DNA from 2 places in the Streptomyces sp. NPDC054783 genome. Region 1 is predicted to be linked to the other one. Evidence: predicted binding sites of a transcription regulator. Region 1 holds the regulator's gene; the other holds the start of a gene.
The links. Region 1 encodes HrcA, which represses chaperone genes, less so after heat shock. Its sites were predicted from a motif close to TTNGCACTCNGNNNNNCNGAGTGCNAA; they were not measured.
Positions count from the first base shown of each region.

Region 2: groL (chaperonin GroEL) is a predicted target of HrcA. The motif match lies at 2,839-2,865, and genes of this name have one in related genera.

Region 1 is NZ_JBSHAY010000004.1:24,347-28,758, forward strand. Features, by position in the region: gene ACWGJ5_RS09670 (DUF3097 domain-containing protein) at 1-219, opposite strand, end outside; gene ACWGJ5_RS09675 (MBL fold metallo-hydrolase) at 254-976, opposite strand; gene hrcA (heat-inducible transcriptional repressor HrcA) at 1,149-2,165, shown strand; gene dnaJ (molecular chaperone DnaJ) at 2,166-3,302, shown strand; gene ACWGJ5_RS09690 (nitronate monooxygenase) at 3,391-4,412, shown strand, end outside.
Region 2 is NZ_JBSHAY010000007.1:141,708-146,119, reverse strand. Features, by position in the region: gene ACWGJ5_RS15425 (SigE family RNA polymerase sigma factor) at 1-331, shown strand, start outside; gene ACWGJ5_RS15420 (hypothetical protein) at 321-962, shown strand; gene groL (chaperonin GroEL) at 1,053-2,675, opposite strand; gene ACWGJ5_RS15410 (cold-shock protein) at 3,001-3,207, opposite strand; gene ACWGJ5_RS15405 (MoaD/ThiS family protein) at 3,640-3,915, opposite strand; gene thrC (threonine synthase) at 4,029-4,412, opposite strand, start outside.

The sequences.
Region 1 (4,412 bases):
CACCCGCCCCTCCAGCAGAAAACCCCGTGGCTCCAGCGGGAACACCCGGTGCTTGCCGAAGCGGTCCTCCAGCGTCACCGTGCCCGCCTCGCAGCGGATCACCGCCCCGCAGAACCCGGTGCCGGGCTCCTCCACCACCAGACCCGGCTCCGCCGGTACCTCCTGCACGGGCTTCGGCTTCTTCCACGGCGGGGTCAGGTCGGCGGAGTACTGGCGCATTCGAGTGACGATAGGAGAAGCCGTACGGCCGCGCTCACGACACGCCGAAACGGGCCGCCAGCTCGTCGCGTTGACGGCGGACGAACGCCGCGTCCACCACCGCTCCGTGACCGGGCACGTACAGCGCGTCCTCGCCGCCCAACGCGAGCAGCCGGGCCAGGGCGTCCGGCCAGCGGGACGGGACCGCGTCCGGGCCCGCCTGGGGCTCGCCGGACTCCTCGACCAGGTCGCCGCAGAAGACCACCTCCGGATCCCCCGGGACCAGCACGGCCAGATCGTGCGCGGTGTGGCCGGGCCCCACGTTCGCCAGCAACGCCTGCCGGCCGCCCCCGAGGTCCAGCGTCCACTCGCCGGAGACCAGATGCCGGGGCGGGGCCAGCGTGTCCACCGCCTCGTCGGCGTCGGCGACCGGCAACCCGTTTCTGACCGCGTCCAGGCGCAGCTCCTCCCGCTCGTACGCGAAGACCGCGTCCAGGCCCACCGCCCCGTACACCTCCGCGCCCACCATCGCCGCCGCCCCGAGGACATGGTCGAAGTGCGGGTGGGTGAGCGCGAGATGGGTCACACGGCCGTCGGCGAGTCGCTCGGCCTGAGCCCGCAGCCGCGCGCCTTCTGCCAGGCTCGAGCCGGCGTCCACCACCAGCGCCGTACCCTCTCCGAGGACCAGTCCGGCCGTGCAGTCCCAGCCGGGCAGCCGGCACCGGCCGACCCCCGCGGCCAGTCGCTCCCACCCCAGCTCTTCCCAAGTCACCGTCATACCGCGACGCTAGCCGCATAAGCCGCCGGGACCGCACCGACCTTGCCCTCGGTGTACCCGACAGCCGTACACTGGGCCGGGGAACGCTGGCACTCGCATGCGAAGAGTGCCAGGCGGACGAACCGCAGGACCGATTGGAACCGAGGGGACGACGTGCTGGAGGTGCGCGCGGATGCTGAGTGAACGCAGGCTGCAGGTGCTGCGCGCCATCGTCCAGGACTACGTCGGCACCGAGGAGCCGGTCGGGTCGAAGGCCCTGACCGAGCGGCACAACCTCGGCGTGTCCCCGGCGACGGTCCGTAACGACATGGCGGCCCTGGAGGACGAGGGGTTCATCGCGCAGCCGCACACCAGCGCGGGGCGCATCCCCACGGACAAGGGCTACCGGCTGTTCGTGGACAAGCTGGCGGGCGTCAAGCCGATGACCGCGCCCGAGCGGCGGGCGATCCAGAACTTCCTGGAGGGCGCCGTCGACCTCGACGACGTCGTGGCCCGTACGGTACGGCTGCTCGCGCAGCTCACCCGGCAGGTCGCCGTCGTGCAGTACCCGTCCCTGACCCGGTCCACCGTGCGGCACGTGGAGCTGCTCTCGCTCGCCCCCGCGCGCGTGATGCTCGTGCTGATCACGGACACCGGCCGGGTCGAGCAGCGGATGGTCGACTGCCCGGCGCCCTTCGGCGAGAGTTCCCTCGCCGACCTGCGCGCGCGGCTGAACAGCCGGGTCGCGGGCCGCCGGTTCACGGACGTGCCGAAGCTGGTCGAGGACCTGCCGGACGCCTTCGAGCCCGAGGACCGCGGTACGGTCTCCACGGTGCTCTCCACTCTCCTGGAGACACTGGTCGAGGAGAACGAGGAGCGGCTGATGATCGGCGGCACCGCCAATCTCACCCGCTTCGGACATGACTTTCCCCTCACGATCCGGCCCGTCCTGGAGGCCCTTGAGGAGCATGTCGTGCTCCTCAAGCTCCTCGGCGAGGCCAAGGATCCGGGCGTGATGGTGCGTATCGGGCACGAGAACGCCCATGAGGGACTCAACTCCACCTCCGTGGTGTCGGTCGGCTACGGTTCGGGCGGCGAGGCGGTTGCCAAGCTCGGCGTGGTCGGACCGACCCGCATGGACTATCCGGGAACGATGGGAGCGGTACGCGCAGTGGCACGGTACGTCGGACAGATCCTGGCGGAGTCGTAAGTGGCCACGGACTACTACGCCGTTCTCGGCGTGCGCCGCGACGCTTCGCAGGATGAGATCAAGAAGGCGTTCCGCCGGCTCGCGCGCGAGCTGCACCCGGACGTCAACCCCGATCCGAAGACCCAGGAGCGGTTCAAGGAGATCAACGCCGCTTACGAGGTGCTGTCGGACCCGCAGAAGAAGCAGGTCTACGACCTCGGCGGCGACCCGCTCTCGCAGAGCGGCGGCGCGGGCGCGGGCGGCTTCGGGGCCGGTGGCTTCGGCAACTTCTCCGACATCATGGACGCGTTCTTCGGTACGGCGTCGCAGCGCGGGCCGCGCTCGCGCACCCGGCGCGGCCAGGACGCGATGATCCGCATCGAGGTCGAGCTGGACGAGGCGGCCTTCGGGACCACCAAGGACATCCAGGTCGACACCGCGGTCGTCTGCAACACCTGCAACGGTGAGGGCGCGGCGCCCGGTACGACGGCCCAGACGTGTGACATGTGCCGGGGCCGCGGTGAGGTCTCGCAGGTCACCCGGTCCTTCCTGGGCCAGGTCATGACCTCCCGGCCCTGCCCCCAGTGCCAGGGCTTCGGCACCGTCGTGCCGACCCCCTGCCCGGAGTGCGCCGGCGACGGCCGGGTCCGCTCGCGGCGGACCCTGACCGTGAAGATCCCGGCCGGTGTCGACAACGGCACGCGGATCCAGCTCGCCGGTGAGGGCGAGGTCGGGCCGGGCGGCGGTCCGGCCGGTGACCTGTACGTCGAGATCCACGAGCTGCCGCACTCGACCTTCCAGCGGCGCGGTGACGACCTGCACTGCACGGTGACGATCCCGATGACCGCGGCCTCCCTCGGCACCAAGGTGCCGCTGGAGACCCTGGACGGCATGGAGGAGGTCGACATCCGGCCCGGCACCCAGTCCGGCCAGTCGATCCCGCTGCACAACCGCGGTGTCACGCATCTGCGCGGCGGCGGCCGGGGTGACCTGATCGTGCACGTCGAGGTGCAGACCCCGACCAAGCTGGACCCGGAGCAGGAGCGGCTGCTGCGCGAGCTGGCCAAGCTGCGCGGCGAGGAGCGTCCGCAGGGGCAGTTCCAGCCCGGGCAGCAGGGGCTGTTCTCGCGGTTGAAGGACGCGTTCAACGGGCGCTGAGAACGCTGTTGATCGTGGGGTTGCCCCCGGCCTATGCCGGGGGAAGCCCGGATTCGGACTTGTACGGAGGACGTGACAACATGCGGTCATGTCCTCCCCGCTGACCGATCTCTTCCCCCACCCGATCGTGCAGGCGCCCATGGCGGGCGGTGTCTCCCTCCCGCAGCTCGCAGCCGCCGTCTCCGAGGCCGGTGGTCTCGGCTTTCTCGCCGCCGGGTACAAGACCGCCGACGGCATGTACCAGGAGATCAAGCAGTTGCGGGGGCTCACCGGCCGCCCCTTCGGCGTGAACGTGTTCATGCCCCAGCCCGAGTATCCCGGTGCAAGCACCGGCTCCACTGGAGCGGCTCACGCCGCGCCCCCTTCCGGCGCCGTCGAGGTCTACGCCCATCAGCTCGCCGGCGAGGCCGCCTGGTACGAGACCGAGCTGGGAGACCCGGACAGCGGCCGGGACGACGGTTACGACGCCAAGCTCGCCGTACTCCTCGACAACCCGGTGCCCGTGGTCTCCTTCCACTTCGGCGTGCCGAGCCGGGACGTCCTCGACTCCTTCCGCCGTGCCGGAACCGTCACTCTGGTCACCGCCACCACCGCGGAGGAGGCCCGCGCCGTCGAGCGGGCCGGGGCGGACGCGGTGATCGCGCAGGGCGTGGAGGCGGGCGGCCACCAGGGCACCCACCGGGACCTCCCCGAGAACGACGGCGCCGGCATCGGACTGCTGTCGCTGGTCGCGCAGATCCGTGAGGCCGTGGGCATCCCGGTCGTCGCGGCGGGCGGCATCATGCGCGGCAGCCAGATCGCCGCCGTCCTCGCGGCCGGTGCGAGCGCGGCCCAGCTCGGCACCGCCTTCCTCGTCACCCCCGAGTCCGGCGCCCAGGCCGTGCACAAGCAGGCGCTGACCAACCCCCTGTTCGCGCGCACGGAGTTGACCCGCGCGTTCTCCGGCCGCCCCGCGCGCGGCCTGGTCAACCGTTTCCTGCGCGAGCACGGCCCGTACGCCCCCGCCGCCTACCCGGAGATCCACCACCTCACCTCGCCGCTGCGCAAGGCCGCCGCCAAGGCCGGGGACGCGCAGGGCATGGCGCTGTGGGCCGGGCAGGGGCACCGGCT
Region 2 (4,412 bases), on a different contig from region 1:
CGCCGTACGGCTGGCAGTCAGCCGCTGGCGGCGCGCCAGGCGCCGGCTGGAACTGATGCGACGGCACGCGCCGCCCGAGTCGACTCCCGGTCCCGGTCCCGAACACGCCGCGCTGGTGGCCGCGTTGCGCCAATTGCCCCAGGCGCAGCGGTTGGCGATCGTCCTGCACCATCTGTGCGACTTGAGTGTCGAGCAGGTAGCCTCCGAGACCGGCGCACCCGTGGGCACGGTCAAGGCCCGGCTGTCCCGGGGCCGGGCGGCACTGGCGAAGCAGCTGGGCACGGACGAGGCCGATGAGCCGGCACGGAAGGAGGGCGGCCGTGTCGGATGACCTCGTCCCGGACGACCTGACCACCGCCCTCCGCGAGTTGGCGACGGCGAACGAGACGCCGCCGGCCCTCGGCGCTCCCGGGATCCGCCGCCGCGCCGTCCGCCGGGGCCGCCGCCGTCGCACGGCCCTCATCCTCGGCGCGGGCGCCGCGACCCTCGCCCTGGCGGCCTTCGCACTGACGCTGGACCCGGGCGACGACACTCCGGCCCACCGCCAGGCCCCGGCGGCCACCGCTCCCCGGCTCCCGGCGTCCCCCACCCCCACCCCTCGCGCGACCCCGGTCACCGGCATGGTGGACTTCGAGAAGCGGGCCCTGACCGTCGACGGCCGGGTCATGCCCATCGCATCGGGCTACCCGACCCGCCCCTCCGCCGACCTGCTGACCGTCGCCGCGAAACTCGACCTCACCCGGGACACGGCCGACGAACTCCCCAAGTCCGCCTGCAAGGTGGCCGAACCGTACGTGGTCGAGCTGCGCGGCACCGACAGGTCCAGCCTCTACGTCGGCTCACTCGCCTGCGCCCCCCGAACCGGCGCCTGGATCGATCTCGACACGAAGAACGCCGTATGGCTCTACAACAGGCTGAAGCCGGGCGACACGCTGTCGGTGGCGGTCACGCCGAGTTCCTAGCCTCGGTAAACGCCCGAGGGCGGCACCCCCAGCCAGAAGCTGGGAGTGCCGCCCTCGGTCCGAAGGACAGGCGATCAACCGTCAGGTCGATCAGAAGTCCATGTCACCGCCCGGCATGCCGCCGCCGGCCGGCGCGGCGGCCTTCTCCGGCTTGTCGGCGATGACGGCCTCGGTGGTGAGGAACAGCGCGGCGATGGAGGCGGCGTTCTGCAGCGCGGAACGGGTCACCTTCGCCGGGTCGATGATGCCCTCGGCGACCAGGTCGACGTACTCGCCGGTCGCGGCGTTCAGGCCGTGGCCCGGGGTCAGGTTGCGCACCTTCTCCACCACGACACCGCCCTCGAGGCCGGCGTTGACGGCGATCTGCTTCAGCGGGGCCTCGAGCGCGATGCGCACGGCGTTGGCGCCGGTCGCCTCGTCACCCTCGAGCTCCAGCTTCTCGAAGACCTGGGAGGCCTGCAGCAGGGCCACGCCACCACCGGCGACGATGCCCTCCTCGACGGCGGCCTTCGCGTTGCGGACGGCGTCCTCGATGCGGTGCTTGCGCTCCTTGAGCTCCACCTCGGTGGCGGCACCGGCCTTGATGACCGCGACACCGCCGGCGAGCTTCGCCAGGCGCTCCTGCAGCTTCTCGCGGTCGTAGTCCGAGTCGCTGTTCTCGATCTCGGCGCGGATCTGGTTGACGCGGCCGTTGACCTGCTCCGAGGAGCCGGCACCGTCGACGATGGTGGTCTCGTCCTTGGTGATGACGACCTTGCGGGCGCGGCCCAGGAGGTCCAGGGTCGCGTTCTCCAGCTTGAGGCCGACCTCCTCGGAGATGACCTCGCCGCCCGTGAGGATGGCGATGTCGCCGAGCATGGCCTTGCGGCGGTCGCCGAAGCCCGGGGCCTTGACGGCGACGGACTTGAAGGTGCCGCGGATCTTGTTGACGACCAGGGTCGACAGGGCCTCGCCCTCGACGTCCTCGGCGATGATCAGCAGCGGCTTGCCCGACTGCATGACCTTCTCGAGGAGCGGGAGCAGGTCCTTGACCGAGGAGATCTTGGAGTTGGCGATGAGGATGTACGGGTCCTCGAGCGACGCCTCCATGCGCTCCATGTCGGTCGCGAAGTAGGCGGAGATGTAGCCCTTGTCGAAGCGCATGCCCTCGGTGAGCTCGAGCTCCAGGCCGAAGGTGTTGCTCTCCTCGACGGTGATGACGCCTTCCTTGCCGACCTTGTCCATGGCCTCGGCGATCAGCTCGCCGATCTGGGTGTCGGCGGCGGAGATGGACGCGGTGGAGGCGATCTGCTCCTTGGTCTCGACGTCCTTCGCCTGCTCGAGGAGAGCGGCGGAGACGGCCTCGACGGCCTTCTCGATACCGCGCTTCAGGGCCATCGGGTTGGCGCCGGCGGCGACGTTGCGCAGGCCCTCCTTGACCAGGGCCTGGGCGAGCACGGTCGCGGTGGTCGTACCGTCACCGGCGACGTCGTCCGTCTTCTTGGCGACTTCCTTGACCAGCTCGGCGCCGATCTTCTCGTACGGGTCCTCGAGCTCGATCTCCTTGGCGATGGAGACACCATCGTTGGTGATCGTGGGGGCGCCCCACTTCTTCTCGAGGACGACGTTGCGGCCCTTGGGGCCGAGCGTCACCTTCACGGCGTCCGCGAGCTGGTTCATGCCGCGCTCGAGGCCGCGCCGCGCCTCCTCGTCGAACGCGATGATCTTGGCCATGTGAAGTGGTCCCTCCAGGACTGGGGGTGATTCCTTCGGACCGCGCCCGCGCCCGCGACGGACGGCTCGCCGGCCTCGTGGTTCCTTGCCCCACCCGGCCTGCGGGCCTCACCGACCCGGTCCTTCACTGTCACTCTCACCTTCAGAGTGCTAACGCCAATGATTAGCACTCGGCACCCCCGAGTGCAAGCGCCTCGGGCATGGCGGAGGAGCGCTCAGCCGCGCGCGAACAGGGGGCGCCGGGCATGACGAAGGGTCCGTACCCCAGGAGGTACGGACCCTTCGAAGATGAACAGAAGAACGTCGCTGTCAGCCGACGCGTGCTTCAGCTGGTCGCCAGCCGGACCATGTCCGCCTGCGGGCCCTTCTGGCCCTGCGAGATCTCGAAGTCGACCCGCTGCCCCTCTTCCAGGGTGCGGTAACCGTCCATCTGGATCGCGCTGTAGTGGACGAATACATCCGCACCACCGTCGACCGCGATGAAGCCGTACCCCTTCTCCGCGTTGAACCACTTGACGGTGCCCTGAGCCATGCCTAACTCCCCTATTACTGGCCCTTGCACAGATCCACACTTCGCGGACCCGGGTCAGACCTCACCCCCCATCGGTCGGGGGCGTGCGCCGGAACGCGTCGACCGCGGCTGAATGTATCTGTCCAACTGCCGTCTGCAACAGGTCAATCGGACGAGAATTCTGGACGGGAACGGTCCGGAATGTGATGAGAATTCGCCCGACTTCAGGGCAAGTCGGGCCCCTCAAATCACCACAAAAGCCGCATAAGACTCGCCCACTTTGGCTACTTCTTGTCGGGCCTGCGGCATGAATACAAGGCCCCCGACCGGTCGGCCGCGGAGCGCGTTCCCCAACTCTATCGCGCTCAATCACACAGAATTGCCCCCTCCGCTTCTCTCACGGAGGAGGCAATTCGATGAACAATGCGTAACTGACGTTACCTAAGGTAATGATCAGCCGCCGGCGACGGCCGGAATGATGGAGACTCCGGCGCCGTCCGGGGTGGCGGTCTCCAGGCCCTGCTCGAAGCGGACGTCGTCGTCGTTGACGTACACGTTGACGAACCGGCGCAGCTTGCCCTGGTCGTCCAGGACGCGGGCGGCGATGCCGGTGTGGTTCTTCTCCAGGTCGGCGATGACCTCGGCGAGGGTCGCGCCCTCGGCGGCGACCTCGGCCTGCCCGCCCGTGTAGGTGCGCAGGATGGTCGGGATGCGGACAGTGATGCTCATGCTCGTGACCTCCGGTCAGGGTTGGCGCTCCGAAAGGGGCGCGGGGCCGTGTTTCGTACGCGGCTGCCACCGCGTGGGCGCGACCAGACCCCGCGGCCCGCAGACGATAACGGCTACACGAGTCCGGCCTCGTGGAACGAGTCGAGGTTGGGACGAATCGTCGCGGTCAGCCCCGTACCGGCCACCGCGTCGAGGGTCTTCAGGCCATCGCCGGTGTTGAGGACCACCGTGGTCTTCGTCGGGTCCAGGACGCCGTCCTTGACCAGCTTGCGGGTGACGCCGACGGTCACACCGCCCGCGGTCTCGGCGAAGATGCCCTCGGTGCGGGCCAGCAGCTTGATGGCGTCGACGACTTCCTCGTCCGTCACGTCCTCCACGGCACCGCCGGTGCGGCGCGCGATGTCCAGGACGTACGGCCCGTCGGCCGGGTTGCCGATGGCGAGGGACTTGGCGATGGTGTTCGGCTTCTGGGGCCGTACGACGTCATGGCCCGCCTT